Regions from separate parts of the Devosia chinhatensis genome, predicted to be linked through region 4. Evidence: predicted binding sites of a transcription regulator. Region 4 holds the regulator's gene; each other region holds the start of a gene.
The links. The regulator LexA, encoded in region 4, represses DNA repair genes until DNA is damaged. The targets are predictions, from matches to a motif close to TGTTCNNNNTGTGTTCNG.
Positions count from the first base shown of each region.

Region 1 (7,942 bases), on a different contig from region 4:
GACGAGACAGGATGGTGGAGAATTCGTCCGCGAAGCCTTCGAGCCGGCCGATCATCTTGCTCGCGTCGGAAGAGAGCTTGTTGTAGGCGATAACCGCTGGAATAGCGGCCACGAGGCCGATGGCGGTCGCGAACAGGGCTTCGGCGATCGGCCCGGCGACCACGGCAAGATTGGTGTCGGAGGACGCCGCTATGTTGGTGAAGGCATTCATGATGCCCCAGACCGTGCCGAAAAGCCCGATAAACGGACCTGCCGAGCCCACCGTGGCAAGGAAGCCCAGGCGCTTTTCGAGGAACTCGCTTTCCCGGGCGATGGCGACGTCGAGCACCTTGTCGAGGCGTTGCTGCATGCCCACAAAGCTCGCGGCGTTCTGCTCGTGGCTCCGCTTCCATTCCTTCATGGCGGCCACGAAGACCGATCCCAGGCCGCCCGATGGCTTTTCCGATTGTTGCTGATAAAGCTCTTCCAGCGACTGGCCGGACCAGAACGTGCGCTCGAAGCGGTTCATCTCCGCCTTCATGCGGCGATAGCTGATCGTCTTGTCGATGATGATCGCCCAGCACCAGACCGATGCGACGAGCAGCCCGATCATCACCGACTTAACGACGATGTCGGCCATCATAAACAGGCCCCAGATGGACAGATCGGTATGGGGAGCGGCGGCTCCTACTGCATCCATGGCTTCCATGAAAATTCCTTCTCGGCCCGGCTTACATGCGTGGCCCCAGCGTCGGTGCGATGGGGACCAAATCTGTCAAAATTAAGAGAAATGCCCCGTATTCCGGGCCGTTGACCGGCCGGCACGATGCAAATCTCCCTTTGTGCCCTTTATGGTCACCAAAGAGTTAACAAACCGAATCCGAAACGGGGACTTCGCTAGCAGACTGTTAGCGTTGAGTGTCGCACCAGATCCCTTATGGCCAAGGGAAGGCGAGCCGGGCCGCCGCTGGTCTTGATGGAAACCACGACCAGCTCAGCCTTGGTCAGCAGAACCTCCTCACGCAGAATTGTCTGCCGCAAGGTGAGGCGGGCGCCGCTGGCATCGAGCGGCTCGGTGAGGACGGTCAGCATATCGTCGATATGGGCCGGGGCGACGAAGTCGATATTCATCGATCGGACCGCAAAAGCGATGCCGTCCCTGGCAAGTTCGGAATGATGGATGCCGGCGTCGCGCAGGAATTCGGTGCGGGCCCGTTCGAAGAACTTGAGATAGGCCGCGTGATAGACATTGCCGGAAAAATCGGTGTCTTCGTAATAGATCCGGACGGGGAAACGATGGGCGCTCATCTGGTGTCGCCGACGATGTGGGTGGGCGCGTCGGGGATGTTGCGCAGGAAATCCGGCAGCCAGGCCGGGAGCAGGTTGACATCCTCGAGCGCCGACCCGGCCAGCGGCACCCAGTGGAAGGAGAGATCATGTCCCTCGTCCTGCCGGACGAGCCACGGCGACTGCCCGTTGGGCCCCTGCCCGACAAGTTCGACCGTGTAGAAAAAGCCCAGCTCGTGGAAGTCCTGATCCTCGCGCCGGTAGAAACTTTCGGACGTGGCGATCAGGCGACCCACGCTGGCGGGCATGGCCAGTTCCTCCTCGATTTCCCGCGCCAGGCTCAGACGGCTCCGCTCGCCCAGCTCGACCCGGCCGCCGGGCAGCATGGTATAGTTGTCGTCATCCTCGCGGCAGACCAGCACATGATCGTCGACAATGACGATACCGGCCACGCGGTAGTTGAAGCGCTGCCCCTCGATGGGAAAGCTGATGACGTGGCGGCTCATTCTTCGCCCTCTTCGAACAGGCTCGACTGAATGCCGACAAAGCCCTGCGGCACGCTTTTGCCCATATGCTGGAAGGCGATGGCGGTGAGCATGCGACCACGCGGCGTGCGCTGGATGAAGCCCTGCTGCAAGAGATAGGGCTCGACGATTTCCTCGATCGCGTCCCGCGGCTCGCTGAGGGCAGCGGCGATGGTCTCGATGCCCACCGGACCGCCATTGTAGAAATCGGCGATGGTGGTGAGATAGCGCCGGTCGAGCTGGTCGAGCCCGCGCGCATCGACATCGAGCCGGATCAGCGCCTTGTCGGCCACGGCGCGATTGACCTCGGAGGCACCATCGACCATGGCGAAGTCGATGACCCGGCGCAAAAGCCGGCCAGCAATGCGCGGCGTGCCACGCGACCGCCGGGCGATTTCCATGGCGCCATCGGGCGCCATCGGCATGCCCAGGAGCCTTGCACCGCGCGTCACGATCTGCACCAGTTCCTCGGGCGTGTAGAAATTGAGCCGCACCGGAATGCCAAAGCGGTCGCGCAGCGGCGTAGTCAGAAGGCCCGCACGGGTCGTGGCGCCCACAAGAGTGAACTTGGCCAGATCGATGCGCACGGAGCGGGCCGCGGGCCCCTCGCCGATGATCAGATCAAGCTGAAAATCCTCCATTGCCGGATAGAGCACTTCCTCGATGGCCGGGTTGAGGCGGTGGATTTCATCGATGAAGAGCACGTCGCGCTCTTCGAGATTGGTGAGCAGCGCCGCAAGATCACCCGCCTTGGCAATGACCGGGCCGGACGTGGCACGAAAGCCGACGCCCAGTTCCTTGGCGATGATCTGGGCCAGGGTGGTCTTGCCCAGGCCGGGCGGGCCGACGAACAGCACATGGTCCAGCGCCGAGCCGCGCTGTCGGGCTGCCTGGATGAAGACCTCCAGATTGGCCCGCGCTGCAGCCTGGCCCACGAAGTCCGAAAAGCCGGATGGACGCAGCGACACATCGAGATTGTCGTCACGGCCGGCGGAAGCGGAAGTCAGGTCGGTCAAGCGCTCAATTCCCTCAGGCCCAGGCGGATGAGTTTTTCAGTGGCCGTATCGTCGCCTTCGCGCGCCACGACCCGCGCCACCGCGGCCGAGGCCTGAGCGCTGGAATAGCCCAGATTAGTGAGTGCGGAAACCGCATCGGCCACATTGCCGGCCGCGACACCGTCGCCCAGCGCGGCCTGGAGGCCGAGCGTGCCCGCATCGACCGCGCCGATCGCCGGCACCTTGCCCTTGAGCTCGGTCACAACCCTCAGCGCCAGTTTCGGCCCGACGCCATTGGCCCGGCCGATCATCGCCTTATCCTGAAGCGCCACTGCGCTCGACAATTCAGCCGGCGACATGACCGAGAGAATGGCCAGCGCCACGCGCGAACCGACGCCCTGCACGCTGGTCAGAAGAGTGAACCAGCTCTTTTCCGCTTCGCCGGAAAAGCCATAAAGGCGGATCAGGTCTTCGCGCACGATGGTTTCGATGAACACCACGGCGGCTTCCCCGACGCGAGGCAGGCTTTGCAACGTGCGCGAGGAACAGAACACCTGGTAGCAGACGCCGCCGCAATCGATCAGAACCCAGTCATCCCCAAAGGAATCCACGAGGCCCTTGAGCTTGCCGATCATGCCGGAACTCCCATACGACGGGCGGAAATGCGATGGTGGGCATGGCAGATGGCGATGGCCAGCGCGTCAGCCGCATCGGCGCCCTTGACCTGCGCACCCGGCAAGAGCGTGCGAACCATCAAACCCACCTGGTCCTTGGCTGCGTGGCCGGTGCCCACCACAGATTTCTTGACCAGATTGGCCGCATATTCGGCCACCGGCAGGCCGCGCAGGGCCGGGGTGACCAGCACCACCCCCCGGGCCTGGCCCAGGATCAGTGCCGACCGAACCCCGGCATTGACGAAGGTTTCTTCGACGGCGGCCTCATCCGGGCGATGGGCATCGAGCACCCCATTGAGCCCCTCGGCCAAGGCCGCCAGACGATCGGACAAGGGCCCGTCCACGGGCGGGGTCAGCGTGCCTCCGGCCACAAAGCGCAGCCGGTTGTCCAGGGCTTCGATAATGCCCCAGCCGCAGCGCCGCAGCCCCGGATCGATCCCGATGATTCGTACCGCCTGTGTCATGGCCCTACCTCTATCCGTCCCGCCGCAACCTACCAAGGCCAAAGTGAACAAAGCAGAAACAACGCTCAGTATCCCAAAATTTACCCAATTGCGGAACGCTCTATTCATCACGCGCCTCTAGGCTTGCTCCTGGACGCGGGGGAATTATCGAGAATGCATGGAGCGCGCACGACGCTCGGCCGACGGGCATGGATGCGGGTCTACCGCATCACGAGCCTGCTCACCGCCATTGCCGTCATCATGTCGATCATCGTCACCAATGTGATCATGGAGACGTTTTCACAAGGCATCAATATCCAGGGCCTGATGGTCTCGATCGTAATGCCGATCCTTTTGGGCGGCCCCTCCATTGCCCTCTTCACCTTCCGCAACGAGCAATTGCGCGTGGCCAATGAGCAATTGCAGACGCTGGCCACCTATGACTGGATGACCTCCTGCCTCAATCGCGGCGCCTTTACCCACAAGGTCACCAGGATCCTCGAAACCACGACGTTGAGCGCCGCCCTGCTGGTCGTGGACGTCGACCATTTCAAATCCATCAACGATAATCATGGCCATGACCGGGGCGACGATGCGCTGCGATTGATCGCGGGGACCCTGCGGGAGACGATGGGCGATCGCGCGCTGGTGGGGCGGCTGGGTGGCGAGGAATTCGGCATTTTCCTTACCTCCATAAGCCCGGCGGACCTTGCCCGCATTGCCGAGCGCTTGCGGGCGGCCGTAGCGCGCCTGGCCTTCGTTACCGACGGGGTGGGCTGCCCGCTCTCGATCAGCATCGGTGGCACCATCGTTCGCGGCAAAAGCGATTTTCGCGCGCTTTATCGGCTTGCCGATATGCAGCTCTATGAGGCCAAGGCTGCCGGCCGGGACCGCGTCAGCCTCATCGAGGCGGCCTAGACCACACCCTGGCCGGAGACCCCGGCTGTGCGGGTGAGCCGCGCTCTCCAAACCGTCGCGGATACAAAAAAGGCGGCCCGTTGGGACCGCCTTGCGTCGTTTTTTCCGGCAGAAGGCCGCGATCAGGCCAGCTTGGCCGCGTCTTCATCGCTCATGTCGAAGTTCGAATAGACATTCTGGACGTCGTCGTCTTCTTCGAGCGTGTTGATCAGCTTCATCAGCGTCGCGCCTTTTTCGGCGTCGATGGGAGTCGAGTTCTGCGGCTTCCAGATCGCCTTGACCGATTCCGCTTCGCCCAGCACCGCTTCGAGCGCGGAGGCGACTTCGGCCATGCTCTCGAAAGAGGTATAGATGTAATGGCCGTCTTCGTCGCTTTCGACGTCGTCGGCGCCCGCTTCGATGGCCGCTTCCATCACCTTGTCCTCGGTACCGGCGCTGGCCGGATAGGTGATTTCGCCGACGCGGTCGAACATGAAGCCGACCGAACCGGTTTCACCCAGGGCGCCGCCATTCTTGGAGAAATAGGAGCGCACATTGGAGGCGGTGCGGTTGCGGTTGTCGGTCAGAGCCTCGACGATGACCGCCACGCCACCGGGGCCATAGCCCTCGTAGCGGATCTCGTCATAGTTCTCTGCATCGCCGCCCGAGGCCTTCTTCACGGCCCGCTCGATATTGTCCTTGGGCATGGACTGGGAGCGCGCATTGGTGATGGCGAGGCGCAAACGCGGATTGAAGGCGGGATCGGGCTGGCCCATCTTGGCCGCCACGGTGATTTCGCGGGCGAGCTTGGAGAAGATCTTCGAACGGATCGCGTCCGACTTGCCCTTGCGGTGCATGATGTTCTTGGCGTGTGAATGGCCGGCCATTCGCGCACTCCGATATTAGTGAATTCTGGATATGGTGGGGCCTTATAGGGGGAGAAGGGCAGCTTGTGAAGCTGTGGCGGCCTCCCCCGCCCGCCGGGGCGGGGTACGGGAGCAAGGCTCGCCCCGTGCCCCAAGCGATCAACCCGGATCGTGCCTGTTCCAGATCGACTGGTCGATCTTGCCGGAAAGTTCGGGATAGTCGGCGGCATGGAACAGCGGTTCCTTGCCCGCCTTGCGCTGGGCCCGGTAGTCGCGCGTCAGCTTCACCACCGTGCCCGAAAGCAGCACGATGGCGATCAGGTTGACGCTGGCCATCAGGCCCATGGAGGCGTCGGCCGCGTTGAAGACGGTCGCCACGCTCTCGAACGCGCCCCAGACCACCATGGCCAGGACCCCCACGCGCAGCACCGCCAGGCCGGTGCGATTGCCCAGGCGCAGGAAGACCATGGCGTTCTCGGCGTACGAGTAATTGCCGATGATCGAGGTGAAGGCGAAGAACAGGATCGCGATGGCGATGAAATACTGGCCGGCGCCCCCGATATGGACGCTCATCGCCGCCTGCGTCAGCGGGGTTCCGGTCAATTCGCTGCCCGGCACCATGACCCCGGACAGAAGGATCATCAACGCGGTGGCGGTGCAGATCAGGATGGTGTCGATGAAGACGCCCAGGGCCTGAACGAAGCCCTGCGAAGAGGGATGGTGCGGATCGGGGGTCGCGACCGCGGCGATATTGGGGGCGGAGCCCATGCCGGCTTCGTTGGAAAACAGACCGCGCTTGACCCCGTTCAGCAGCGCACCGGCAATGCCGCCGCCCGCCGCATCGAGCCCGAAGGCGCTCTGCACGATATGGCCAAGCATGCCCGGCACCTCGCCGATATTGATGACGACGACATAGAGCGCGACAAGCAGATAGACCACCGCCATGAAGGGCACGATGATCTCGGCCACCCGGGCGATCTGGCGAATGCCCCCGAAGATGACGATGCCCGTGAGTGCAGCCAGCGCGAGCCCGACCCAGAGCTTGTCGACGCCGAACGCGCCCTGAAAGGCATCGGCGATGGAATTGGCCTGCACCGCGTTGAAGACGAGGCCGAAGGCCAGGATCAGGCAGACGGAAAACACCGCGCCGGCCCAGGGCGCACCCAGTCCACGCGCGATATAGAAGGCCGGCCCGCCGCGATATTCACCGTTCTCGTTGCGCGTCTTGTAGAGCTGGGCAAGGGTCGATTCCGAATAGGCCGTGGCCATGCCGACCAGAGCAACCATCCACATCCAGAAGATGGCGCCGGGCCCGCCCAGATAGAGCGCGACGGCCACCCCTGCCAGATTGCCGGTGCCCACGCGCGAGGCCAGCGAGGTGCACAGCGCCTGGAACGGGGTGATGCCGGCGCTGTCGTTTTTCTTGGAGCCGATGACGGCGCGGAACATCTCGCCGAACTGCACGAACTGGATGAATCCCAGCCGGATGGTGAAGAACAGGCCGACGGCCAGAAGGCCATAGATGAGCACATAGCCCCAGAAGATCTCGTTGAGAAAATTGATGATCGGATCGAGCATGGGGCCCTCTCGCCTCGGCGATTGATGAACGGATCGGGTTGGCACGAAGCGGTCACGAGGGCCGCCGATGCCGCATCGCGATCGGACCCCAGATCGGTCAGGCCAGCAAGCGGAAAATCAGCGCGTCGGAAAATCCGGCATGGCCTGGGCCAGGACCCCGCCGAGGCGCAGCGGGGCCACGTAGAGGGCAAGGCCGGTGCGCGGATCGGTCTCGACGGCCACCCCGCACAAGGTCGCCTCGCCCTCGGCGGGGCTGAAGCGGCCATTGGGAATGCCGGTGAGGAAGCGATTGAGCGGCTCGTCGGTATCGGTGCCGATGATACTGTCGAAATCCCCGCACATGCCGGCATCGGCCATGAAGGCGGTACCGCCTTTGAGCACGCGATGATCGGCGGTGGGCAAATGGGTATGGGTGCCCACGACCAGGCTCGCCCGGCCGTCGAGGAAATGGCCCATGGCCTGGATTTCCGACGTCGCCTCGGTGTGGAAATCGACGATGACGGCATCGGCCACCTCGCCGAGCGGTGCATCGGCGATGGCCGCTTCCACCGCCCGGAACGGATCGTCGATCGGCGGCATGAATACCCGGCCCAGCGCATTGACGACGAGGACGCGATGCCCGTTGCGTCCCTCTACCATCATGGCGCCGCGCCCGGGCGTGCCGGGGGGATAATTGATCGGGCGGATGAGGGTAGGCTC
Region 1 is NZ_JZEY01000061.1:227,350-235,291, forward strand. It holds gene tolQ (protein TolQ) at 1-679, opposite strand, end outside; gene ybgC (tol-pal system-associated acyl-CoA thioesterase) at 877-1,287, opposite strand; gene VE26_RS11485 (NUDIX hydrolase) at 1,284-1,772, opposite strand; gene ruvB (Holliday junction branch migration DNA helicase RuvB) at 1,769-2,806, opposite strand; gene ruvA (Holliday junction branch migration protein RuvA) at 2,803-3,420, opposite strand; gene ruvC (crossover junction endodeoxyribonuclease RuvC) at 3,417-3,923, opposite strand; gene VE26_RS11505 (GGDEF domain-containing protein) at 4,077-4,820, shown strand; gene VE26_RS11510 (YebC/PmpR family DNA-binding transcriptional regulator) at 4,943-5,686, opposite strand; gene VE26_RS11515 (alanine/glycine:cation symporter family protein) at 5,825-7,243, opposite strand; gene VE26_RS11520 (TIGR00282 family metallophosphoesterase) at 7,361-7,942, opposite strand, start outside.
Region 1: a site for LexA is predicted at 3,967-3,984, ahead of ruvC (crossover junction endodeoxyribonuclease RuvC). Genes of this name have one in related genera too.

Region 2 (7,942 bases), on a different contig from region 4:
CAGCCGGCGGATGCGGCCACCCAATTGGGCATCCTGGTTCTCCATCACCACCCCTCCCGATTTACAGACTTTACAGCCCGATATCCGATTCTTTACATCTCAGTGACAGGTTTACTCGCCCTTACTTGGATACTTCTTGCACATACTCCGATTTTGTCAAATCTTTACAGTCATCAGCACGAGGAGATGCAGATGACGAATACAAGCGAAAGTCGGGACGAATACGTCACCATCATTGCGCCGACTGCCAATGAGGCCATGGCTCAGTTCAAGGCGCGCGGCCTGGACGTTCAGGGCTACGCCATTGCAGGCCGCATCGGCCGACACCAGTTCACGCTGGTGGGTGGCGAAGACGCTCAGGAATTGTTTTCCGGCGCCGGCATGATCGCCGCCACTTTCGCCCGCAAGATCCCGGGCTAGTCCGCGCTGCGCAGCGGCTCAGGGTCGCCCGCCAAGCGGGTCGCAGATCAGTCCGACAAAACCGAAGTTTCACGTGAATCCCGATTTGCCGCCGTCATCGATGGAGCGGCGAAGCCATGTCAAAAGAGGAGAACGACATGCTGGACAAACCATTGGCCACCGAACATTTTCCAGCGCCCGACTATGCGCCAGATCGCTGGGCGCAGATCAGGCGAACCTATTCCCCCGCCGAGGTCCGCCGACTTGCCGGATCGCTGCCTATCCGCCATTCGCTGGCAGAAAACGGGGCACGAAAATTGTGGCAATTGCTGCACAGCGAAGATTTCGTCCCGACCCTGGGCACCTTTACCGGCAACCAGGCGGTCCAGCAGGTCAAGGCAGGGCTGAAAGCCATTTATCTTTCCGGCTGGCAGGTGGCGGCAGACGCCAACACCTCGGGCAACATGTATCCGGACCAATCGCTTTATCCCGTCGACAGCGTGCCGAGCGTGGTGAAGCGCATCAACAAGGCGCTGCAGCGGGCCGACCAGATCCAGACCATGGAAAAGGCCGACGGCATTGCCACCACCGATCTCGACTTCTTCGTGCCGATTATCGCCGACGCGGAGGCTGGCTTCGGCGGCGCGCTCAATGTCTTCGAACTGATGAAGGCCATGATCGAGGCGGGCGCGGCGGCCGTTCATTTCGAGGATCAGCTGGCTTCGGAAAAAAAATGCGGCCATCTCGGTGGCAAGGTTCTGGTGCCCACGAGCCAGTTCATCCGCACGCTCAACGCCGCTCGCCTTGCGGCCGATGTCATGGGCGTCCCCACGCTGATCATGGCGCGCACCGATGCGGAAGCGGCACGGCTGATCACCTCCGACATCGACGAGTGCGACAGGCCCTTCGTCACGGGCGAACGCACGGCAGAGGGCTTTTATCGCCTGCGAGGCGGCATTGAATGCGCCATTGCCAGGGGCCTGGCCTACGCGCCCTATGCGGACCTTATCTGGTGCGAAACCTCCACGCCGGATTTGGTCGAGGCGCGCCGCTTTGCCGAGGCCATTCGGTCCAAATATCCCGAGCAGATGCTCGCCTATAATTGCTCACCCAGCTTCAATTGGGCCAAGCATATGGACGAGGTCGCAATGGAGCAGTTCCAGCGCGAATTGGGGGCAATGGGCTATAAATACCAGTTCATCACTCTGGCCGGCTTTCACAATCTCAGCCTCACCACGTTTGAGCTCGCCCGCAGCTACAAGGCGCGCGGCATGGCGGGATATTCCCAATTGCAGCAGGCAGAGTTTGCGGCCGAGGCCAATGGCTTTTCGGCCGTGCGGCACCAGCGGGAAGTGGGAACCAGCTATTTCGATGCGGTGTCGCTGACGGTGAGCGAGGGACAAAGCGCCACCACTGCGATGGCGGAATCAACCGAGGCAGCCCAGTTTCATTGACCCGCAAGTCGCGCTGCAACTGGGTTGCGGCGCGATTCACGTGAAACACTTATCCACAGGGGTCACACTGATCCCACTGTCTTTGCCAGCTCCAGCAGATCAGAGGCTTGGATCCACCCTGCCGCAAAGCCGATCAACCAGAGCAGATGCACAAAGCCGATCAGGAGAGTGAAGGCAATAAAGGACGGTTTGGCCGTCTTATGGCGGAACACGGCCTGCCCCAGAAGCCCACCGACAATGCCGAAGGCCAGATCGCAAGCCAGAAGCATGGCCTCGCTGATGCGCCACCGACCCTCTTCGGCAAAGCGCTTGTCGGCGCGGTAGAGCAGAAAGGACACTGTGCCCATGATGAGGTAGAGCGGCAGGACCGCCCACGGCAATCGCCCCTCGAGCACGCCGACACCGATAGAGAAGGCGAGCACAAGGCCCAGCGTATAGCGCCATTCGAGCCGACGGCCTGCTTTTGGCTGGCCGCGCCGCAATGTGTCTCGTGTAGCCGCGAGGTTGGCGCCCGCGATCACCGCCTTTCGCGCAACGAGGCGGCCTTCCCGATCCAGGGCGGGCTCGAAGCGTAAGCGGTCGCCCTGACGTGGCCGCGTGGCGATGCGCGCGATTTCGCTGACATGAAGGAAGTAGCGCTTGCCATCGTCCCCGACCACAAAGCCGAAGCCGCGAGCGTCGTTCCACTGCATCAGATTGCCTGTCAACATGGTTCTCCCCCGATGGCACACAAAGGATCGCGGCTGTCGGTTAAAACGCTCTAACGCCTATTAGAAAATCGAGCGTCGCAGAGGCAGCTTGATCGGGAATCGCGTTCCCGCTTCCAAATCGTCCCAGAAACGGTCTCTGAGCACTTCTGGAAAGACATGGCCTTCTGGGAGTGCAGTCCGGTCGAACCAGCCGGCTTCGAAAATGGATTCCGCGGCGGCAGGGTTGCGCGTGACGTCGATGTCTCCGTCGATAAAGTCGGCGAGGTACCAGAACTTGACGATGCGCCCGCTCTCATCGACCAGCTCGTCGATATAGGCCAGGTTGCGCGCCTTGACGCGCAGGCCCGTTTCCTCGAACGCTTCTCGTTCTGCAGCGGCCGACAGGTCCTCGTCGCCTTCGACGCCACCACCGGGACCGGCCCAGAAATCATGACGACCGGGCCGAAAGTGACGGACGAGCAGGATTTTTCCCTTGTGAACAGCAAGGACACCGGCCGAAATTCTGTGTCTCATGGTCTTGCTCGCTCAAGCCGCGCCGAAATTGAGGCGATAGCTCAAGGCTTCGGCGATATGCGGGCGCGACACCGTGTCGACACCTGCAAGGTCCGCCAGGGTACGGGCCACTTTGAGGACCCTGTGATAGGCGCGTGCGGAAAGGTTAAACCGCTCGGCCGCCTGCAGCAGCAGCGCCTGGCTTTCCCGATCAGGCGCCACCAGCTTTTCCATAAGGGCGGCACTGGCCATAGCATTTGTGGTGACCCCAGGATGACCAGCCCCGGCAAAACGCTGGCTCTGCCGCTCACGCGCGGCAGCGACACGCCGGGCCACGACGGCCGAGGACTCGGCGGGAGCCGCCGGCGCAATCATGTCGGAGGCAGAAACGGCCGGCAGATCCACCCGAATATCGATACGATCGAGGAAGGGGCCCGAAATGCGGGCCTGATAATCGGCGGCACAGGCGGCACCGCGTTTGCACACATGGCCGGGCGTGCCCGCCATCCCGCATTTGCAGGGGTTCATTGCCGCTACCAGCTGCACCTGGCTGGGATAGGAAATTCGGGCATTGGCCCGGGCAATGACGGTTTCGCCGCTTTCGAGCGGCTGGCGCAGGCTGTCCAGCACACTGGGCGCAAATTCAGGGAGTTCATCAAGAAACAGCACGCCGTTATGGGCCAGGCTCACCTCGCCCGGCCTGACCTTGAGCCCGCCACCGACAAGGGCCGCCATGGAGGCGGAATGATGCGGGGCGCGGAACGGGCGCCGGTCGGAGAGCAGACCGCCGCTGAGTTCACCGGCAACGGACTGGATCATGGATACGTCGAGCAGCTCGCGCGGTGCGAGCGGAGGCAGGATGGAGGGGAGGCGGGTCGCCAGCATGGATTTGCCGGCGCCGGGTGGCCCGATCATCAGCAGGTTATGCCCCCCTGCAGCGGCCACTTCGAGCGCGCGCCGTGCCAAGGCCTGACCTCTGACATCGGCAAGGTCCGGCAGCTCGCCCGGCGCCAGAGTCTGCTTGCCCGGCCGGGGCCGTGCCTGCAATTGGTGGCCGGTAAGATGATTGGCCAGTGCGAGCAGATTGGGCGCGGCGAGAATATCGATCTCCTCGCTTGCCCAGGCCGCCTCCGGCCCGGAAGCCGCAGCACAGATGATGCCCTTGCCCTGCGCCTGGGCGGCAATGGCTGCCGGCAAAATACCACCGACATGGGCCAATCGTCCGTCCAGACCCAGCTCCCCCAAGGCCAGAAAACCGTCCAGACCATCCTGAGGGATCACCCCCAGGGCCGCCATCAGCCCGAGCGCGATGGGCAGGTCGTAATGGCTACCTTCCTTGGGGAGATCCGCCGGGGCGAGATTGATGGTGATGCGCTTGGGCGGCAGGCCAAGGCCTGACGCCGTGAGGGCGGCCCTGACGCGCTCCCCGCTTTCTCGAACGGCCTTGTCGGGCAGGCCCACGAGGATAAAGGCCGGCAGGCCGGGCGCGATCTGGACCTGAACGTCGACCGGCACTGCGTCGATGCCCTGAAACGCGACTGTCGAAACGCGGGTAACCATGCCGTCCTCACCCCAATTTAACGAAACGTTAGCAAAGGAAGTGCCGCCCGACAAGAACGTATGGCGAACGAAATAGGGCGCGTTAACCATACTGGGCGTCACAAGGGTTAACCTAAACCTCCATTAACCTGCCCATGTTGAATAAAATCCCAGTTTTGCCGTCTTATTCGAGTGTTTGCCCATGGCCATCGGCCCGATGACCCGATCGTTTTCGCACTTTGCCCGCACTGCCATTATCGGCGTCCTGGCCGTCGCGCTGGCCGCCTGTGCCAGCGGCGGCGGGCTCTATGGCGCCATTCCCGGGGACAACCGGCCCCATGCGGGGGTGGACCGGGCGCGGGGCATGCCGATCCAGGGGATCGACGTGGCGCGCTATCAGGAAAATGTCGATTTCCCCAAAGCGCGCGCGGCCGGCATCCACTTCGTCTTCATGAAGGCGACCGAAGGCAAGGATTACATCGACCCCGATTTCCAGAAGAACTGGATCCGGGCCCGTGATGCCGGCATGCCGCGCGGTGCCTATCATTTTATGACCTGGTGTTCGACGGCGGCGGAGCAGGCCGCCTGGTTTGCCAGCCAGGTACCCGCCGATCCCAGCGCGCTACCACCCGTGCTCGATCTGGAATGGAACAATCATTCGAGCTGCAAGGTACAGCCCAGCAAGGCTGATGCTTTGGAGCGCATCCGCATCATGCTGGACGCCATGGAACGTCACACCGGCAAACTGCCGATCATCTATACCGACATGAATTTCCATCGCGACATTCTTGAAGACGTCTATCTGCCCAACACGTTCTGGCTGCGCTCCACGGCTGCCGAACCCCATGAGCGCTACAAGAACCGCCCCTGGACCTTCTGGCAATATACCCAGACCGGCGTCGTGCCGGGCGTCAAGGGCGAGGTGGATCGCAATGTCTTTTATGGCAACCAGCAGGACTGGCTGACTTTCCTGTGGACTGGTTGCGACCCACGCGCCATTGCGGCTCTGCAGCCGACCGGCCGCTGTCAGGCAGCGAAATAGCTCGATCTGCCGCCGCCTTTCGAAAGCGGGTATGCACGAGCGCGCCCGGCACGATAATGTACCGGGCGTGATGGCAGAAAAGGCGGCATGGACATGTTTGGTGAATTCGGGTTCGACGGGCTGAGCGTGGCGCTGGTCGCTCTGGCTATCCTCTTGGTCCTGGTGCTGTTTGCCGGCGCCAAGACGGTGCCGCAGGGCTACAATTTCACCATCGAGCGCTTCGGCAAATATACCCGCACCCTCAAGCCGGGTCTCAACCTCATCGTCCCTTTCATCGACGTTATCGGCAAGCGCATTAACGTCATGGAGCAGGTGCTCGATGTTCCGCACCAGGAAGTCATCACCCGCGACAATGCCACGGTCACGGCCAACGGCGTCACCTTCTACCAGATCCTCGATGCCTCGGCCGCGGCCTATGAGGTAACCAATCTCGAGAACGCCATTCTCAATCTCACCATGACCAATATCCGCTCGGTCATGGGCTCGATGGATCTCGACGAGCTTTTGAGCCATCGCGACGAGATCAACGACCGAGTGCTGCGCGTGGTCGATACGGCCGTGTCGCCCTGGGGCGTCAAGATCACCCGCATCGAGATCAAGGATATCGATCCGCCCAAGGATCTCGTGGAATCGATGGGCCGGCAGATGAAGGCGGAGCGCGAAAAGCGTGCCACCATTCTGGAAGCCGAAGGACGCCGCCAGGCAGCCATTCTCAAGGCCGAGGGTGAAAAGCAGGCCCAGGTGCTCGAGGCCGAGGGCCGTCGCGAGGCCGCCTTCCGCGATGCCGAGGCGCGTGAACGCGCTGCCGAGGCTGAAGCCAAGGCGACCGAGCTCGTGTCCAACGCCATTGCCGCCGGCAATGTGCAAGCGATCAATTATTTCGTCGCCAATAATTACATCAAAGCGCTGGAGAGCATCGCCACTGCGCCAAACCAGAAATTGCTGATGCTGCCGGTAGAAGCCTCGAGCGTCATCGGTGCCATCGGGGGCATCGCCGAGATCGCCCGAGAAACCTTTGGCGGCGAGACACCGGCAGGTGCGACGCGCCCATCGAGCCGTCCGCCCAGCACCGGTGCCGACCGCAGCTGACGGGGACCGAAATGGAACTCTTCGCGCAAGCGGCAGCATATGGGCCGTGGGCCTGGATCGTGGGAGGCCTGATCCTGCTGGGGCTGGAGCTCGTTGTCCCAGGTGGTTTCCTGGTCTGGCTGGGCATAGCGGGCATTTTGACGGGGCTCCTGACACTGGTGCAGCCATTGGCATGGCCGGTGCAATGGCTGGTCTTCGGCACGCTGGCGCTGGGCAGTATCCTCGTCTGGACGCGCCTTGCGCGCCATCGTCGCTTGGCCAGCGCCGCGCCTGAACTCAACCAGCGCACCGATCGGCTGATTGGTCAGGAGGCGGTTCTCGCCAGCCCGATCGTCAATGGCTTCGGGCGGATGCCGGTCGGCGACACAATCTGGCGCGTTTCGGGCCCCGATCTGATGGCGGGGCAGCGTGTGCGCATTACCGGCGCCGATGGGGCGGTCCTGCGGGTCGAGCCGGTCGAGGAAAGCCTTCCTTAACCATAAGCTGCAAGGATCGGGCCGACGATGCCAGGCGGGTATCGCAGTTTCGGGCGGAGCAGGCATTGGCCGGTCGCGATTGGACATTGCTGCTGATGCTGGGCGCCAGCCTGTCGCTACCCGGTGTCGTCCTGGCCGAACCGCTGCAGCCGGACGCCGCAAAGCTCCATGACGATCGCCTCGCTCCCGGGGTTTATCCCGCGGCGCCAATCGCCGAACAGCCCAATGCCCCACCGTTCAAGCTCGATACATCGCTCGGCCTCAAGGGAACTTATACCAGCAGCAGCACTGCGGGCGGCAGCTTCTCGACCAGCCTTGCTCCCGCCTTCAGCGCCGTTCTGGAGGGGCGGCGCGTCGACCTGACGCTTTCCGGCGATGCCGAAATTGCCCGCCCCTGGGATGGCTCGGCCACGATTGAAGTTCCGGCCCTGCGCCTTGGCATTTCCGCGGCCAGCGCGCTTGATAGCGTGACGCGCGTCACTGGCGAAGCTGCCTTGCGGGTAACCCGCCCTCTGGCGAGCACGCCAGACCCCAATCCGCTGGTCGCCGTGCCCGCACAAGTGCTGACCGGCTCTGCCGGTCTCGGCATCGAACGCAGTCTCGGCAGGGTCAATCTGGCACTTAAAGGTGGCGTCGAGCGGACAGTCTACGGACCGACGCAGCGTTTCGATACCGGGCTCACCGACAATTCGGACCAGAATGTCTGGCAGGTCGATGCCAGCTTGCGCGCGGGCTTCCAGC
Region 2 is NZ_JZEY01000061.1:850,521-858,462, reverse strand. It holds gene VE26_RS14585 (helix-turn-helix domain-containing protein) at 1-45, opposite strand, end outside; gene VE26_RS14580 (hypothetical protein) at 193-420, shown strand; gene aceA (isocitrate lyase) at 558-1,853, shown strand; gene VE26_RS14570 (DUF1294 domain-containing protein) at 1,916-2,563, opposite strand; gene VE26_RS14565 (NUDIX domain-containing protein) at 2,624-3,076, opposite strand; gene VE26_RS14560 (YifB family Mg chelatase-like AAA ATPase) at 3,089-4,615, opposite strand; gene VE26_RS14555 (glycoside hydrolase family 25 protein) at 4,797-5,636, shown strand; gene VE26_RS14550 (SPFH domain-containing protein) at 5,730-6,725, shown strand; gene VE26_RS14545 (NfeD family protein) at 6,737-7,201, shown strand; gene VE26_RS14540 (outer membrane beta-barrel protein) at 7,267-7,942, shown strand, end outside.
Region 2: a site for LexA is predicted at 4,668-4,685, ahead of VE26_RS14560 (YifB family Mg chelatase-like AAA ATPase). Genes of this name have one in related genera too.

Region 3 (7,942 bases), on a different contig from region 4:
GATGATGGTCAAATGTGAAGCCACGGGGGCGCACCTGAAAGAGACTGATCCAGAGCTGGTGATGCAAGCGCCTTGCCAAGTTTGCGTCCCCTCAAAACATAAGCTCTATCAATGACTTGTTTTCGAGTTTCCGGTCATCCTGCCAGCCTCCGCCGGTGCAAAGCTGCCGGGCGTCGGCAAAAGCTGCCGGGCGGGGAATGGACACCTGGCCGGCTTGCGCGTAAATACCGGGCCAAGTTTTCCGCTGGCCCTTGAACCCAACCGGATGCAGGATACATGTTGAACTCGCTTGATATCGCCAAGCGCCCCGAGGACACGCGCGTCGTCGTCGCCATGTCCGGTGGCGTGGATTCCTCGGTCGTTGCCGGCCTGCTCGCCCGCGAGGGCTACGAAGTGGTGGGGGTGACCCTGCAGCTTTACGACCATGGCGAGGCGACCCATCGCAAGGGTGCCTGCTGCGCCGGGCAGGACATCCACGATGCCCGCCGCGTTGCCGCAAAGCTTGGCATTCCCCATTACGTTCTGGACTACGAAGAGCGCTTCAAGGCCTCGGTGATCGAGCCCTTCGCCAATGCCTATCAGCAGGGCGAAACCCCGGTGCCCTGCATTGCCTGCAACCAGTCGGTCAAGTTCGTCGACCTGATGACCGTCGCGCGCGAACTTGGCGCCGACGTGCTGGCCACCGGCCATTACGTGCAGGCCAGGCTGGGCGAAGACGGACGGCGCCAGCTGTTCCGGCCGGTCGACAATGACCGCGACCAGTCCTATTTCCTGTTTGCCACCACCCAGGACCAGCTTGATTTCCTGCGCTTTCCGCTCGGCGGCATGGGCAAGGCCGAAGTGCGTGCGCTGGCGCGGGAATTCGGCCTCGAGATCGCCGACAAGCACGACAGCCAGGACATCTGCTTCGTGCCGCAGGGTAAATATGCCGACATCATCGCGCGCATGCATCCCGAGGCGCTGAGCAAGGGCGAGATCGTGCATATGGACGGCCGGGTGCTCGGCGAGCATGAGGGGATCGTCCATTACACGATCGGCCAGCGCAAGGGCCTGGGCATCGCGGCGGGCGAACCGCTCTATGTGGTCAAGCTCGACCATCGGACGGGACGCGTCATTGTCGGCCCGCGCGAGGCGCTCAGGACCCATACGGTGCGCCTGCGCGACGTCAACTGGCTGGGCGGCATGCCGCTGGCCGAGGCCAGCGCCGGCAATGGCGCGCCGGTCGAGGTCAAGGTCCGCTCGACCCGCGGCCCGCAGCCGGCCGTGATCCAGATGCGCGACGGGGCGGTCTATGTGACGCTGGTTTCCGGCGAATACGGGATTTCGCCGGGACAGGCCTGCGTGTTCTATGCCGATGACGGGGCCACCAGCCAGGTGCTGGGCGGGGGCTTCATCGCCGAGGCGGTGCCGCAGGCGCTGGTCGCCTAGCGATCGCGCCCGGCGCCTCAGGCGTTACGACATCAATTGCCGCTCAATTGCTCCGCCGTCGGCTCGCGCGCGGCGTTGGAGGCTTCCTTGAGCGCATTATAGGAGCCCAGCCCGCCCATCATCATCGACACGGTGATGAGCAGCACGAAGGCGCCCATGGCCAGCAGGAAGATGCGGGTGCGGTTGAGACCGAAGGGGCCGGGCTTGTCGTCACGCATGGTCGGGGTCTCCGAAACAGGCAAAAATGCTGGGGCAGGACCAAAGGAATTCAGCCGCGCTGCCGTCTTATCTGCACAATAGCGCGGAGAGGCGGCGAGTGCATGCTGAGATGATGGGACTGACCGCCGCACCCCCGCCCGACCGCGCCGGGCTTGCCGATAGCCTGGTCGATCGCGCCCGCAAGGGCGACAGCCAGGCCTTTTCCGACCTGATCGAGCATCACTACGACGCCATCTATCGCACGGCCTGGCGCTGGTGCGGCGATCGGCACGAGGCCGAGGACATTGCCCAGGATGTCTGCGTCAAGCTCGGTGCGGCCATTATGGGGTTTGACGGGCGCAGCGCCTTTTCCTCCTGGGTCTATCGCATCACGATCAATGCGGTGCGCGACTGGCAACGCGCGGGCAGGCGGCGGGGGCGAGATCTCAACGCTTATGCCGAGATCAGTCCCCCCGACCAGCCGCCAGACCAGGAGGCGGCCGCCACCAACAGCCAGCTCTGGGATGCGGTGCGCCGCCTGCCGGAAAAACAGCGCGACGCGGTTCTGTTGGTCTATGCCGAAGAAATGAGCCATGCCGAGGCTGCCGAGATCATGGGCATCCGGGAGGCGACCGTCTCCTTCCACGTGCATGAAGCCCGCAAGAAATTGAAGGTTCTGCTATGAGCCACGACAACGATCCGTTCGAGCGCCTGAAGTCGACGCCGCCGGCCCCGCGTCCAGAAGCGCGCGCCAGGGCGCTGGCCGCCGCACGCTCCTCCTACGCTGCCGAAAAGGCCAAAATCTCCATTGCGGCCCCCAAAGGAAAATTCGGGGGCAGCCGTCTCACGTCCATCTTCACATCCCTCAGAAGGATTTCGATCATGGACATGCGTATCCCCATCGGCACTGCCGCCATTGCCCTATTGGTCCTGCCGCTGGGCTGGCAGCTTTACAGCTCCACCGCCCTGCCGCCCACCTGGGAGCACCGTTCGGAAACCCCGCCTGTGGCAGGCGGCGCTGTGACCAATGCCGAATCCATTCCGTCCGAGTCGCGGGCCAAGACGGCCAATGAGCTGGTCATGGCCGAGCCGCGACTGGTGGATGCCGCACCGCCCCCACCATCGCCCTCTCCCATGATGACCACGATGCGCAGCGTTTCGGCCGACCAGCTCGCGCCGACCAGCTATGAGATGAGAGGGGACACATTCACCGGCTTCGACGAGCAGCGTCTCAAGATCGCCGCAGAAGAGCCGGTGTCTACCTTCTCGCTCGATGTCGACACGGCCAGCTATGCCTATGTCCGGCGCATGCTGGAGGACGGCACCTTGCCGCAGCGCGACGCGGTGCGTATCGAGGAGCTGATCAACTATTTCCCCTATGATTATCCGGCGGCGGACGATGCCGAGACGCCCTTCGCGCCGGATGTGAAGGTCTTCCCGACGCCCTGGAACACCGATACGCAGATCCTGCAGATCGGCATCAAGGGGTTCGAGCCGGTCCTGGCCGATACCAGAAGCAATCTGGTCTTTCTCATCGACACGTCCGGCTCGATGAATGCGCCGGATCGCCTGCCGCTGCTCAAGCGCGCCTTCGGACTGCTGCTGGACCAGCTTTCGGCCAATGACACGGTGTCCATCGTCACCTATGCCGGCTCGGCCGGTATCGCGCTGGAGCCGATTGCGGCCGATAACAAGGCGCAGATCATGGCGGCGCTGGACCAGCTTTATGCCGGCGGCAGCACCGCGGGCGCTGCAGGGATCGAGCTGGCCTATCGGCTGGCCGAGCAGGCCCGGATCGCGGGGGGCACCAATCGCGTGATCCTCGCCACCGATGGCGATTTCAATGTCGGCATCAACGATCCCGACGCGCTCAAGGATTTCATCGCCGACAAGCGGCAGAGTGGCATCAGCCTCTCGGTGCTCGGCTTCGGGCAGGGCAATCTCGATGACGCGACCATGCAGGCGCTGGCCCAGAACGGGAACGGCAATGCCAGCTACATTTCGAGCTTCGCCGAGGCCCGCAAAGTGCTGGTCGAGGAGATCGGCGGCACGTTGCACACCATCGCCAATGACGTGAAGGTGCAGGTCGAGTTCAACCCGGCCCAAATCGCCGAATACCGGCTGATCGGCTACGAGACGCGCCATCTCAACCGCGAGGATTTCAACAATGACGCGGTCGATGCCGGAGATATCGGGGCCGGCACCACGGTCACCGCGCTCTACGAGATCACCCCTGCGGGTGCCGGGCAGGTCGATCCGCTGCGCTATGGCGAGGCGGCGCCGCAGGGCATGGAGGGTGGCGAGCTTGCCTTCCTCAAGATGCGCTACAAGCTGCCCGACAGCGCCGTGAGCCAATTGATCGAAGTGCCGGTGACGTCCGAGCTGGTCTATGACGATATCGCCGAGGCGGGCGTCGATGCCCAGTTCGCCGCCGCCGTCGCAGCCTTCGGGCAGAAGGTCAGGTCCAGCGTTCATGGCAGCGCCATGAGCTGGGAAGCGATCCGGGATCTCGCCCGCGCCGGCCGCGGCGACGATGACGGCGGATACCGGGCCGAATTCATCCGACTGGTGGACATGGCCGCAATGCTGAAGCCGGATGGGTCCACGGATTAAGGCGGAAATCTCCCCTCAACCGCCGCTTCGCGGCGACCTCTTCCCCAAGAGAGAGGTGAAGGAGGCCGCAGGCCGGGTGAGGGGGCCTTCCCCCAAATCCGCCGCATCCCACCAAGGTCCGCGGCACTCCATCCGTCCTATCAGCAGCAAGAAAAGGATGTCACGATGCGCAAAATTCTCGCCGCCACCCTGCTGACCCTCACCCTCTCCATGCCATCCGTCATGGCGCAGCCAATCCCTGCTCAGGAGATTACGCTCGATGCCGAAGCGGAGGCCCGTATCCGCCGGGCCGTGGAGGCGCTGGTGCCCGAGTACAATCGGCGTCTGGCCCGCGACGGTGAGACCAGCGCCAATGACTGGATCCGGCAGAAAGCCTTCGAGCTCGGCCAGCGCGAAGCCGAGTTGATGAAGCAGCGCCTCGGCCGGAACTGAACGGCAAAGCGGCTCCCTCGTGACAAGGGAGCCGCTCCAGGGTTTTCGACGATGCCGAACGAGACGCGTTATTCGAGCGGCTTGAGGCCGGCTTCGATCTGGGCGCGGTGCCCTTCGAGGAAGGGCGGCAGCGACAGGCGTTCGCCCAGGCTTTCCATAGGTTCGTCGGCGGCAAAGCCGGGAACGTCGGTCGCCAATTCGAACAGGATGCCGTTGGGCTCGCGGAAATAGAGCGAAGTGAAATAGAACCGCTCCACCTCACCCGACGAGCGGATGCCAAACGAATTGACGTGGCTGATCCATTCCCGCAGCGTTTCCTGGTTGGGGGTGCGGAAAGCGACGTGATGGACGCCACCGGCACCGGGCCGCGCATTGGGCAGGCTCGGATCGACAGAGACATGCAGTTCGGCGCCCGGACCGCCGGGGCCCATTTCATAGACGAAGACCTCGGCATTGCGTTCGCGCGCAGCATATTTGCGCACCTGCCGCATATTCATCACGCGGGTCAGCATGGCGTCGGTGGGTTCGAGCTTGGGCACGGACAGGGTGATGGGCCCAAGCCCGATGATCTGCCGTTCGGCCGGCACGGGCGACTTGGCCCAGGGCACGACCTTATTGTGCTCGTCGATCACCATGCGGAAGCGCTGGCCTTCGAAATCCTCAAAATCCATCGAAAGGTGACCGAACCGATCCTTGATGCCGGAGGTCGAGACCTGATTGGCCTCAAGATGCTCCTTCCACCAGTTCAGCGTCTCCTCGCTGTCGACGCGCAGCCCGGTGCGGCCAACGGTGTGGTTGCCGCGCTGCTCGCGCAGAGTGGGAAAATCAAAGAAGGTCAGGTCGGCGCCGGGCGAGGCGACGCCATCTCCATAAAAGAGGTGATAGGCTGACGTATCGTCCTGGTTCACCGTCTTCTTGATCAGGCGCATGCCGAGCGTCTTGGTGTAGAATTTGAGATTGCGCGGCGCATCTGCGGTCACGGCCGTCAGGTGGTGGATGCCGCCAAGTTCGAGTGTCATGTGCATGTCTCCTCATGCGACGCCGATGCGCCGTGTTCGAGACGGAATGTATGGTCACCTGTCATCGTTGCAAAGTCAGCCAATCGCAACGGATTGGTACCGATTATTGAACAGCTTCGATATCAGGTGCGGCCAGCGGTCCGAGAAAAGTCAGCATGGAATGCGGTTCGACGATCAATTCGTTGAGTGCCGCGTTGAAGGTGGCGCCGTACTCGGCACCGACATGCTCGGCAAAAGCGGCGCGATCCTGGTAGATCTCATAGACCACGAAGGCGTGCTCATCGTCGTGCCGCCGATAGCAGTCAAAGGCCAGATTGCCCGATTCGCGCCGCACATTTTCCGCCAGGCCGGCCAATAGGGTCGCGACCTGCTCTGCTTGGCCGGGTCGGGCGGTAAAGGTCGCGATCAGGGTAATCGGGCCTTCTTTCGGCAATCGGTCGAGGTCGATCATCGTTTAACTCCTGTGGACGGACGATCAGGCGCGCAGGATCTTGTCCATCGCCTTGCCCTTGGCCAGTTCGTCGATGAGTTTATCGAGATAGCGGATCTCGCGCATCACATCCTCCTCGATCTCTTCGACCCGCACGCCGCAGACCACACCCCTGATCAATCGACGGTCAGGATTGAGGGCAGGGGCCCGGATAAAGAAATCCTCAAAGGTCACGCCGGTCGCCAGTTCGGCAGCCAGGCTCTCCGCGTCGTGCCCCGTCAGCCAGTGGAAAATTCTGTCCACTTCCGCCTTGCTGCGCCCCTTGCGCTGCGCCTTTTGCACATAGAGCGGATAGACGCTGGCAACCGAGGTCGAATAGATCCGATGGCTCATCCTGGCGTCCCCCTTCTGGCCGTTCACAAAAAGCCGAGGCATGTCTTTTTGACATGCGCCGGCCGACCATACCAGCTATTCATCCAGAACAAAGGATGAACGATATGGTTGCCCTGTCCCTGACCCGCAAGCTGGCCATTCTGGCCGATGCCGCCAAATATGATGCGTCCTGCGCCTCAAGCGGCAGCGAGAAACGCAATTCATCGGCCACGAAGGGCGTCGGATCAACCGAGGGGAGCGGCATCTGTCATTCCTACGCCCCCGATGGCCGCTGCATCAGCCTGCTCAAGCTGCTGCTGACCAATTTCTGCATCTATGACTGCGCCTATTGCATCAATCGCTCATCGTCCAATGTGCAACGCGCCCGCTTTTCGGTAGACGAGGTAGTCCGGCTGACGCTCGATTTCTACCGGCGCAATTATATCGAGGGCCTGTTTCTGTCTTCGGGCATCATCAAGTCTCCCGACCATACGATGGAGGAAATGGTGCGGGTCGCCCGTACCCTTCGCGAAGACCACCTCTTTGCCGGCTATATCCATCTCAAGGTCATTCCCAACGCCGCGCCCGAGCTTCTCCTTGAAGCTGGGCGCTGGGCCGATCGGCTCTCCACCAATATCGAATTGCCGACCGATGGCGCACTGGAGCAATTCGCACCGGAAAAGCGTCCGTCCGAAATTCGCACGGCTATGGCTCGGCTGCGCGGCAAGCTCGACGAAGCCGCGCCGGAAAAAAAGCTCAAGGCCAAGAAGGATCGCTTTGCGCCAGCCGGCCAGTCGACGCAGATGATCGTCGGCGCGGACGGCGCAAAGGACGCCGCCATCCTGACGCGTGCCGCGGGGCTCTATTCCGGCTACCAGCTCAAGCGCGTCTATTATTCCGCCTTCTCCCCGATCCCGGATGCCTCATCGCGCCTTCCTCTCAAGCCCCCGCCGCTGATGCGCGAGCATCGTCTCTATCAGGCAGACTGGCTCATTCGCTTTTATGGCTTCGACGTGCCCGAGATCGTCTCGGGCGGCGAGGATGGCGATCTTGATCTGGTCATCGATCCGAAACTGGCCTGGGCGCTGAAGAACCGGCAGAGTTTTCCTGTCGACGTGAACCGCGCGGAGCGGGAAGTCCTGCTGCGGGTGCCGGGCCTGGGCATCAACGCGGTCAACCGCATCATCGCCTCGCGCCGCCATCACCGCCTGCGGCTGGACGACGTTGCGCGTCTCACTGCCTCCATCGACAAGGTGCGGCCGTTCATCGCCGCCGCTGACTGGTCGCCGGGTGGGCTGACCGACGATGCACGCCTGCGCCAGAAGCTGGCGCCGCCGCCCGAACAGCTGAGCCTGTTTTAATGTATCGCGTCCGGCTCGAACGCCCCAATGATCCTGCCGAATGGCGCGATCAGGCCCGGCGTCTGCTCATGGCCCACATCGCGCCCGAG
Region 3 is NZ_JZEY01000061.1:288,294-296,235, reverse strand. It holds gene VE26_RS11800 (flagellar hook-length control protein FliK) at 1-24, opposite strand, end outside; gene mnmA (tRNA 2-thiouridine(34) synthase MnmA) at 277-1,428, shown strand; gene VE26_RS11790 (hypothetical protein) at 1,461-1,646, opposite strand; gene VE26_RS11785 (RNA polymerase sigma factor) at 1,760-2,311, shown strand; gene VE26_RS11780 (vWA domain-containing protein) at 2,308-4,239, shown strand; gene VE26_RS11775 (hypothetical protein) at 4,405-4,671, shown strand; gene VE26_RS11770 (ring-cleaving dioxygenase) at 4,740-5,690, opposite strand; gene VE26_RS11765 (putative quinol monooxygenase) at 5,794-6,141, opposite strand; gene VE26_RS11760 (DUF2200 domain-containing protein) at 6,166-6,513, opposite strand; gene VE26_RS11755 (putative DNA modification/repair radical SAM protein) at 6,618-7,853, shown strand; gene VE26_RS11750 (UdgX family uracil-DNA binding protein) at 7,853-7,942, shown strand, end outside.
Region 3: a site for LexA is predicted at 6,598-6,615, ahead of VE26_RS11755 (putative DNA modification/repair radical SAM protein). Genes of this name have one in related genera too.

Region 4 (7,942 bases):
GTCGCGCTCGATATCGACGAGGTGCTCGACCGCGCCTGTGGTCAAGTTGAGCCGCTTGAGGCCGGTTTCCGCGGCAAGCGCCAGGTTTTCATCGTCGATGATCGCGGCTGCGGCCACGATCTCGTCGAAATGCCACTCGCCTTTGGCTTCCCCGTCCTCGTCGGCGGCGAACAGGGTGCGATTGTTGATGTCGAACCAGAAGATCTGCTGGCGGCCATCATGCCAGAAAGGGCCTTCGCCCAAGGCGCACTGGCTGTCGATGAGAAGTTTTGCTGTATCGGTCACGCATTGGCTCCCTTGTCGTAGGCGGCAACGGCCAGGGCGGCCCGGTCGGCGACTTCGGCGACACTCATGCCCGGCTTGAAGAGGTAGGTGCCCAGACCGAAGCCGGTGCAACCCACGGCGAAGAATTCGTGGAAATTGTCGGGATTGGCGCCGCCCACGGCATAGACGGGCAGAGCAGGCGGCAGCACCGCCTTCATGGCCTTGATGCCTTTGGCGCCCAGGATTTCGGCGGGAAAGAACTTGAGCCCCGTGGCACCGGCGCGGATCGCGGCGAAGGCGTCGGTGGGGGAGAAGACGCCGGGATAGGACTTGAGCCCGAGCGAGACCGTTTCGGCGATTACGGCCGGATTGGTATCGGGCGAGACGATGAAGGTGCCGCCCGCGCCGGCTACGGCTCGTACATCTTCTGGCGAGAGCACGGTGCCGGCGCCGATCTCGGCGCGGTCAGCGAGCGCCTGTGCAGCCTTGCTGATGCTCTCGACAGCATTGGGAGAATTGAGCGGTACTTCGATCAGCGTGATGCCGGCATCGACCAGCGCGGTACAGACAGGCACCGCTTCTGCGGTGGTGATGCCCCGCAGGATGGCGATGATGTGGCGATGAGTCATGACGATTTTCCTTGGTGCAGTCGGGCATGGGCGAGCCTGAGACCGGCGAGCACAGCCTCTGTCGCGTCGATCGGGCGACCGCTGGCGCCAGCCATGTCCAGGACGCGGGCATAAAGCCTGCAGAGTACGGTCGAGCCGATCAGCGGCACCGGATCGGTGCCGAACTGGTTACGGTTGGCAGCGATTTCCGTTCCGATCAGCAGGCCGGAAAGATAGCCCGCGCTCCAGGGGGGGCTGCGGTCGGAGAGGAGCATTCCTGCGCGGACCTTGAACAGGCGGCCCAGCAGGTCCTCGGGATGATTGAGGCCTTCGCGGGCGCCGCTATCGAACCCATCGTCCCGCTCGGCGTCGTCGAGCGGACCGGAGAGCGAATGTCGCAAGACGGAATGGGTCTTGAGCAGGTCGAACATCTCGCCTGTCATGGCGGTGGTGAAGCGGGCGATATGCGTGCCGTTCAGCACCGCCCATTTCGAATGTGTTCCGGGCATGCAGACGATGCCCGCATAGCCCGGGACAAGCTCGGAGAGGCCCAGAAGCTGGGTTTCTTCCCCGCGCATGACGTTTTCACCGCCCTGGCGCTGGCAGACGCCCGGCAGGATGGACACGGAGAGCGGCATGTCGCCCATGGGCGGACGCACCGCACGGCCAGCCAGATCCAGGAGGTCGGCCGGCGCGTCGAGATAAGGCGCTTCCATCCAGCCCTGGCGCGCGCCGGCCATGCCGCAGACCAGCACCTCCACCGGGCCCGCAGGCAGCGGAAGATTGGCCAGGACGTCCGTCAGCGCGGCCGGAAACTGACCAGGCGCAAGCTTGCCCATGCCCTTATCCGATCCGGCGGAAGCGACGATGTCCCCTTCAGCGCCCAGACCCCAGGCGCGCAGATTGGACGTGCCCCAATCCACCGCCACCCATTCGATGCTTGTCGTCAAACTCGATCCTCACCCATAATTATGGTCCCGGCATGCGGCACCTTTAGCGGCGCTGCGTCCGCGTCGCCAGCCGCGAAGAATTTGCTCCCGTCCTAGCCCGGGCGGGCCGGTTCTGGCTTGCCGGCCAGTAAGATGGAGCAATCGCTGCGGCAGATGTCTAGCATTTCCATCGGCCCGAAGGAATTGTATGATTTTTTCGCCGGAGGACATTCACATGTTCGGCTGGCGTGCTAGAAGGGTTTCCAGCAAGGCCTCCAAGTCCGGATGCGGACGATTTAGGATGATGATGATGAGTGCAGACACTGGCGGCGCGGGCAGCCGCAAACTGAGATCGCGCGCCTGGTTCGACAATCCCGACAACCCGGACATGACCGCGCTTTATCTTGAGCGCTACATGAATTACGGCGTGTCGCGCGAGGAATTGCAGTCGGACAAGCCGATCATCGGCATTGCCCAGACTGGGTCGGACCTCAGCCCCTGTAATCGCCACCACATGGTTCTGGCCGAGCGCCTGCGCGAAGGCATTCGCGAAGCCGGCGGCATTGCCATCGAGTTCCCGGTGCATCCGATCCAGGAAACGGGCAAGCGCCCGACGGCAGGTCTCGACCGCAACCTGGCCTATCTCGGCCTGGTCGAAGTTCTCTATGGCTACCCGCTTGACGGCGTCGTGCTGACCATCGGCTGCGACAAGACCACCCCGGCCATGCTGATGGGCGCGGCCACGGTCAACATCCCCGCCATCGCTCTGTCCGTGGGGCCGATGCTGAACGGCTGGCACAAGGGTGAGCGGACCGGTTCGGGCACCATCGTCTGGAAGGCGCGCCAGCTCCTGGCCGCTGGCGAGATCGATTATCCCAAGTTCATCGAGCTGGTGGCCTCTTCCGCGCCGTCGACCGGCTATTGCAACACGATGGGCACGGCTTCGACGATGAATTCTCTGGCCGAGGCGCTGGGCATGCAGCTGCCCGGTTCTGCGGCTATTCCGGCGCCCTATCGCGACCGTCAGGAGATGGCGTACCGCACCGGCAAGCGGGCGGTGGAGATGGTGCACGAGGACCTCAAGCCCTCCGACATCCTCACCAAGGAGAACTTCCTCAACGCCATCGTGGTCAACTCTGCCATCGGCGGCTCGACCAATGCCCCGATCCATATCAATGCCATTGCCCGCCATATCGGCGTCGACCTCAATATAGACGAATGGCAGAGCCACGGGCTCAAGGTGCCGCTGTTGGTGAACCTGCAGCCGGCGGGCGAATATCTGGGCGAGGACTATTACCATGCCGGCGGTGTTCCGGCGGTGGTGAACGAGCTGATGGGCCAGGGCCTGATCCACGAGAATGCGCCCACGGTCAACGGCAAGACCATCGGCGAGAATTGCCGGAACACGGTGATCGAGGACGACAAGGTCATCCGGCACTTCGACAATCCGCTCAAGGCGGAGGCCGGGTTCCTGGTGCTGCGGGGCAATCTGTTCGACAACGCCATCATGAAGACCAGCGTGATCTCGCCCGAGTTCCGGGAGCGCTACCTCTCGGACCCGGTTCATCCGGGTATGTTCGAGGGCAAGGCGGTGGTGTTCGACGGTCCGGAGGACTATCACCACCGCATCGACGATCCCTCGCTCGAGATCGACGAACATACACTGCTGTTCATGCGCGGCGCGGGCCCGATCGGGTATCCGGGCGCCGCAGAAGTCGTCAACATGCGGCCGCCCGATTACCTGATCAAAAAGGGCGTGCATTCGCTGGCCTGCATCGGTGACGGTCGGCAGTCGGGCACATCGGGTTCGCCTTCCATTCTCAATGCGTCGCCGGAAGCAGCGGCGGGTGGCAACCTCGCTATCCTCAAGACCGGCGACCGGGTGCGGATCGACCTCAACAAGGGCGAAGCCGATATCCTAATCTCGGATGAGGAAATTGCATCACGCCGTGCGGCTCTCGAGGCCGATGGCGGCTACAAATTCCCCAAGCACCAGACACCCTGGCAGGAGATTCAGCGCGGGCTGGTCGACCAGCTCGGCAGCGGCGCGGTTCTACGTCCGGCGGTCAAGTATCAGCGGATCGCCCAGAATGAAGGCATTCCGCGCGACAATCACTGATTGCTTCGCGCCATCACATATGGCCGGCCCCGAGATGATTGGGGCCGGCTTTTTTTTCGAAGCGAACCCGGCGAGGCGTGGCCTCGGGTAAAAGGTGCGCAAAAGGGGTGAGACGTCCGCCTCGCCGGGTCGACAGGCCAGTGTTCCGCTTCTCTCGCCCCGTGCCGACATGCCTGCCCGCACCGGATCGACTGGACTTCATCTCCGGCGCTGTTGCCGCAAGATGTCGCCGAGATGGCAAGACAGCCACCATCCTGGCAATCCGCAGCCCGGCTTATGGGTCTGCAGGGAGAAAAACGGGCTTCGATATGGGCGACCCCACATCACCTGCCATTGCCGCCCAACCACTCGTCATGACCGCGCTTCAGGAAGCAATGGCGCAAGGATAGGCTCAGCGAATGGTGCCGGGGATAAGTGGCTTGGTGACAATCGGGCGCAAACGCAAAAAGCCCGCCATGGGCGGGCCTTTCCGACAGCGCAGACATTTGCTCAGTATTTGCGAAGCAGGCCCACGAGACGACCCTGGACCTTCACCCGATCCGGCGGGAATATGCGGGTTTCATAGGCGGGGTTGGCCGCCTCGAGGGCCACCGTGTCGCCCTTGCGGCGCAGGCGCTTGAGGGTTGCTTCCTCATCATCGACAAGCGCCACGATGATCTCGCCGGTGGATGCATGTTCCTGCTTCTTGATGAGCACGGTATCGCCATCGAAAATGCCGGCTTCAATCATCGAATCACCACGCACCTCAAGGGCATAATGCTCGCCTGCGCCGAGCATTTCGGGCGGCACAGCGATGGTGTGGGAATGGCTCTGAATGGCCTCGATGGGCGTACCAGCGGCAATGCGCCCCATGACGGGAATGGAAACCGGACGGGCATAATCATCGGACAGACCGCCCGAGCGGGCCGGCGGGGACGCCACCTTGCCCAGATTGCCCTCGATGACGGAGGGCTCGAAGCGCGCCTTGCGACCGCCCAGGGACGGGTTCATCGAATCGGGGAGCTTGACGACTTCAAGCGCGCGGGCGCGATTGGGAAGACGGCGGATGAACCCGCGCTCTTCCAGCGCAGTGATCAAACGATGGATGCCGGACTTGGACGCCAGATCAAGCGCATCCTTCATTTCATCGAAGGAGGGCGGAATGCCGCTTTCTTTCATCCTTTCGTGGATGAACATCAGCAATTCATGTTGTTTGCGCGTCAGCATCGGCCCTCGACCCCAGAATCGGAACATAGACGGAACGACTATAAGTGTTCCATTTATGTTCTGCAATAACCCGTGCGGAATTCTAGAAGGCGTCGATGGGCAGGGCTTCAACGAGCGTGCCCGCGCGCTGGCCGGGATCGTTCTCGGGTTGCACGATCAGCATGTCCGCGCCCGCCAAGGACGAGGTGTGGCCGCTGTCGGTCTGGGCAATCGGCAGGAGGTGCGGTCCTTCCGGCAAGTGGACCAGGCTTGCGCGCATGAAATGGCGACGGGCGGCATTTGGCGGCGTATCGGCCGCCAGCGGAAGACGCCAATGCTCGGGCTCATCGAGACCCAGCCAGGCGCGCAGGGTCGGCTTGATGAAGACCAACGCCGTCACCATGGCCGACACCGGATTTCCGGGCAGGCCGAAGACGAGCGTCTTGCCGCGCGTTCCGAACATCAGCGGCTTTCCGGGTCGCATGTTAATGCGCCAGAAGTCGAGGGTGACGCCCATATCTTTCAAGGCATCCTGCACCAGATCGTGTTCGCCGACCGATGCGCCCCCGGTGGTTATCAGAATGTCGGGGGCGGCGGCAAAGGCGTGCTCCAGCCTGTCGCGAAGAGCGTTAGCTTGGTCCTCGACGATGCCGTGGTCGGTCATCGCTTCGGCATAGGGGGCGAGCATGGCGCCGAGGCCGAAGCTGTTGGACGCCACGATCTGATCCTGGCCAAGGGGCGTGCCGGGCAGAACCAGTTCGTCGCCGGTGGCCAGGAGGCCGATCCGCGGGCGGCGGGAGACGGCGAGCGTCGCGGCATTTGCGGCAGCGGCCACCGCGATGCGCATGGGCGTCAGGCGCGTGCCGATGTCGATGAGGCTCTGGCCATTGGTGAAATCATTGCCGCGCGGGCGGATGCTGTGGCCAAGGCGGGCAGGGGCAGTGAACCGGACAAAATCGCCCTCGCGCACGGCCTGTTCCTGCATGATGACGGTATCGGCGCCGGCGGGCACGGGCGCGCCAGTGAAGATGCGAACCGCTTCCCCTGGAGCAATGCTTCCGGCGAACGCGGCGCCGGCCTGAGACATCCCGACGATCCTCAGGCGTGCGCCTTCCGCGACATCGGCGGCGCGCATGGCATAGCCGTCCATGGCGCTGGCATCGAAGGGCGGCTGGTCATGGCGTGCGAGGAGCGGCTGGGCCAGGACGCGACCCTCCGCGGAAGACAGAGGGACCTCTTCGGCCACGATTTCGGGCACATGGGCGAGAATGGCCCTGAGGGCGTCTTCGACGGGCAGGAGGCTCATGACGTGCGCACGAAATCGCCGGACTTGCCGCCCGACTTTTCGACCAGGCAAAGATCGGACACGACCATGGCGCGATCGATGGCCTTGGCCATGTCGTAAAGGGTGAGCGCGGCGGTGGACGCGGCCAGCAAGGCTTCCATTTCCACACCTGTTTGGCCGGTGGTTTCGGCGCTGGCGAGGATCAGTAATGAGGCTTCGCCATCGGCTTTTATGTCCACGCTGACATGGGTCAGCGGGATGGGGTGGCACAGGGGAATGAGATCTGCGGTCTTCTTGGCAGCCATGATCCCGGCAATGCGGGCCGTGGCCAGCGCATCGCCCTTCTTGAGCCCGCCTTCGAGAATCGTGGCGATGGTCTCGGCCTGGCCGGACAGGCGTGCCTGCGCGACAGCCCGGCGACGCGTAACCGCCTTGTCACCGATATCGACGATGTGGGCCTCGCCCTTGTCATTGAGATGGGTGAGGCGCGGGGAAGTCATGGGCTGACCGTTTCGGGAGCGCCCTTGAGCAGGGTGCGCGTGGCGGCAATGACATCCTCCTGTCGCATCAGGCTTTCGCCGACAAGGAACGTGGCGACGCCGCAGCGGTCGTCGAGCATGCGCAGATGTTCGTGGTTGACGATGCCGCTTTCGCTGACCAGCGTGACGCCGTCGGGGATGCCGGCCGCCAGGGTGATAGTGGTTTCCAGCGTGGTCTCGAAGGTGCGCAGATTGCGGTTATTGATGCCGATGAACCTCGATTCGAGCGCCAAGGCACGGTCCAGTTCGATGCGGTCATGGACTTCCACCAGCGCATCCATGCCCCATTCATTGGCGGCGTCGATGAGGTAGCGGGCCACGTCGTCGCCAATGGCGGCGAGGATGATCAGGATGCAGTCCGCGCCCCAGGAGCGGGCCTCGGCGACTTGATAGGTTTCGAACAGGAAATCCTTGCGCAGCACCGGCAGGTTGGTGGCGGCGCGGGCCTCGATCAGGTAGCTCGGCGAGCCCTGGAAGCTGGGGCGATCGGTGAGCACGGAAAGGCAGGCCGCACCAGCCGTTTCGTAGTCGCGGGCGATCTGGGCCGGATTGAAATCGGCGCGGATCAGTCCTTTGGAGGGGCTGGCCTTCTTCACCTCGGCGATGAGCGCGTATTCGCCCCTGGTCCGCTTGTCCTTGAGGGCCTTGAGAAAGCCGCGCGGAGGCGGCTGGTCATGGGCCTCGGCAACCACTTCGGCCCAAGGTCGCATGGATTTGGCGGCGGCGATTTCCGCGCGCTTATAAGCTTCGATCTGCTTGAGAAAGTCGGTCATTCCGCTCGTCCGTTCGATACCGCCACGAGGCGGGCGAGAGTTGATTTGGCCTTGCCGCTGTCGATGGCCTCGGCGGCCATTGTGATCCCTTGTGCAAGATCAGGCACCTTGTCGGCGACGAAAAGGGCTGCGGCGCTGTTCATCAGAACAATGTCCCGATAGGGGCCGGGCGCGCCATCGAGAAGCCGAGTGAGCGCGGCTGCGTTGTCGGCCGGATCGCCCCCGCGCAAGTCGTCTAGC
Region 4 is NZ_JZEY01000054.1:1,375,103-1,383,044, reverse strand. It holds gene VE26_RS06645 (SMP-30/gluconolactonase/LRE family protein) at 1-285, opposite strand, end outside; gene VE26_RS06640 (2-dehydro-3-deoxy-6-phosphogalactonate aldolase) at 282-893, opposite strand; gene VE26_RS06635 (2-dehydro-3-deoxygalactonokinase) at 890-1,822, opposite strand; gene VE26_RS06630 (IlvD/Edd family dehydratase) at 2,112-3,920, shown strand; gene lexA (transcriptional repressor LexA) at 4,410-5,126, opposite strand; gene VE26_RS06620 (molybdopterin molybdotransferase MoeA) at 5,209-6,411, opposite strand; gene moaC (cyclic pyranopterin monophosphate synthase MoaC) at 6,408-6,890, opposite strand; gene trpC (indole-3-glycerol phosphate synthase TrpC) at 6,887-7,702, opposite strand; gene trpD (anthranilate phosphoribosyltransferase) at 7,699-7,942, opposite strand, start outside.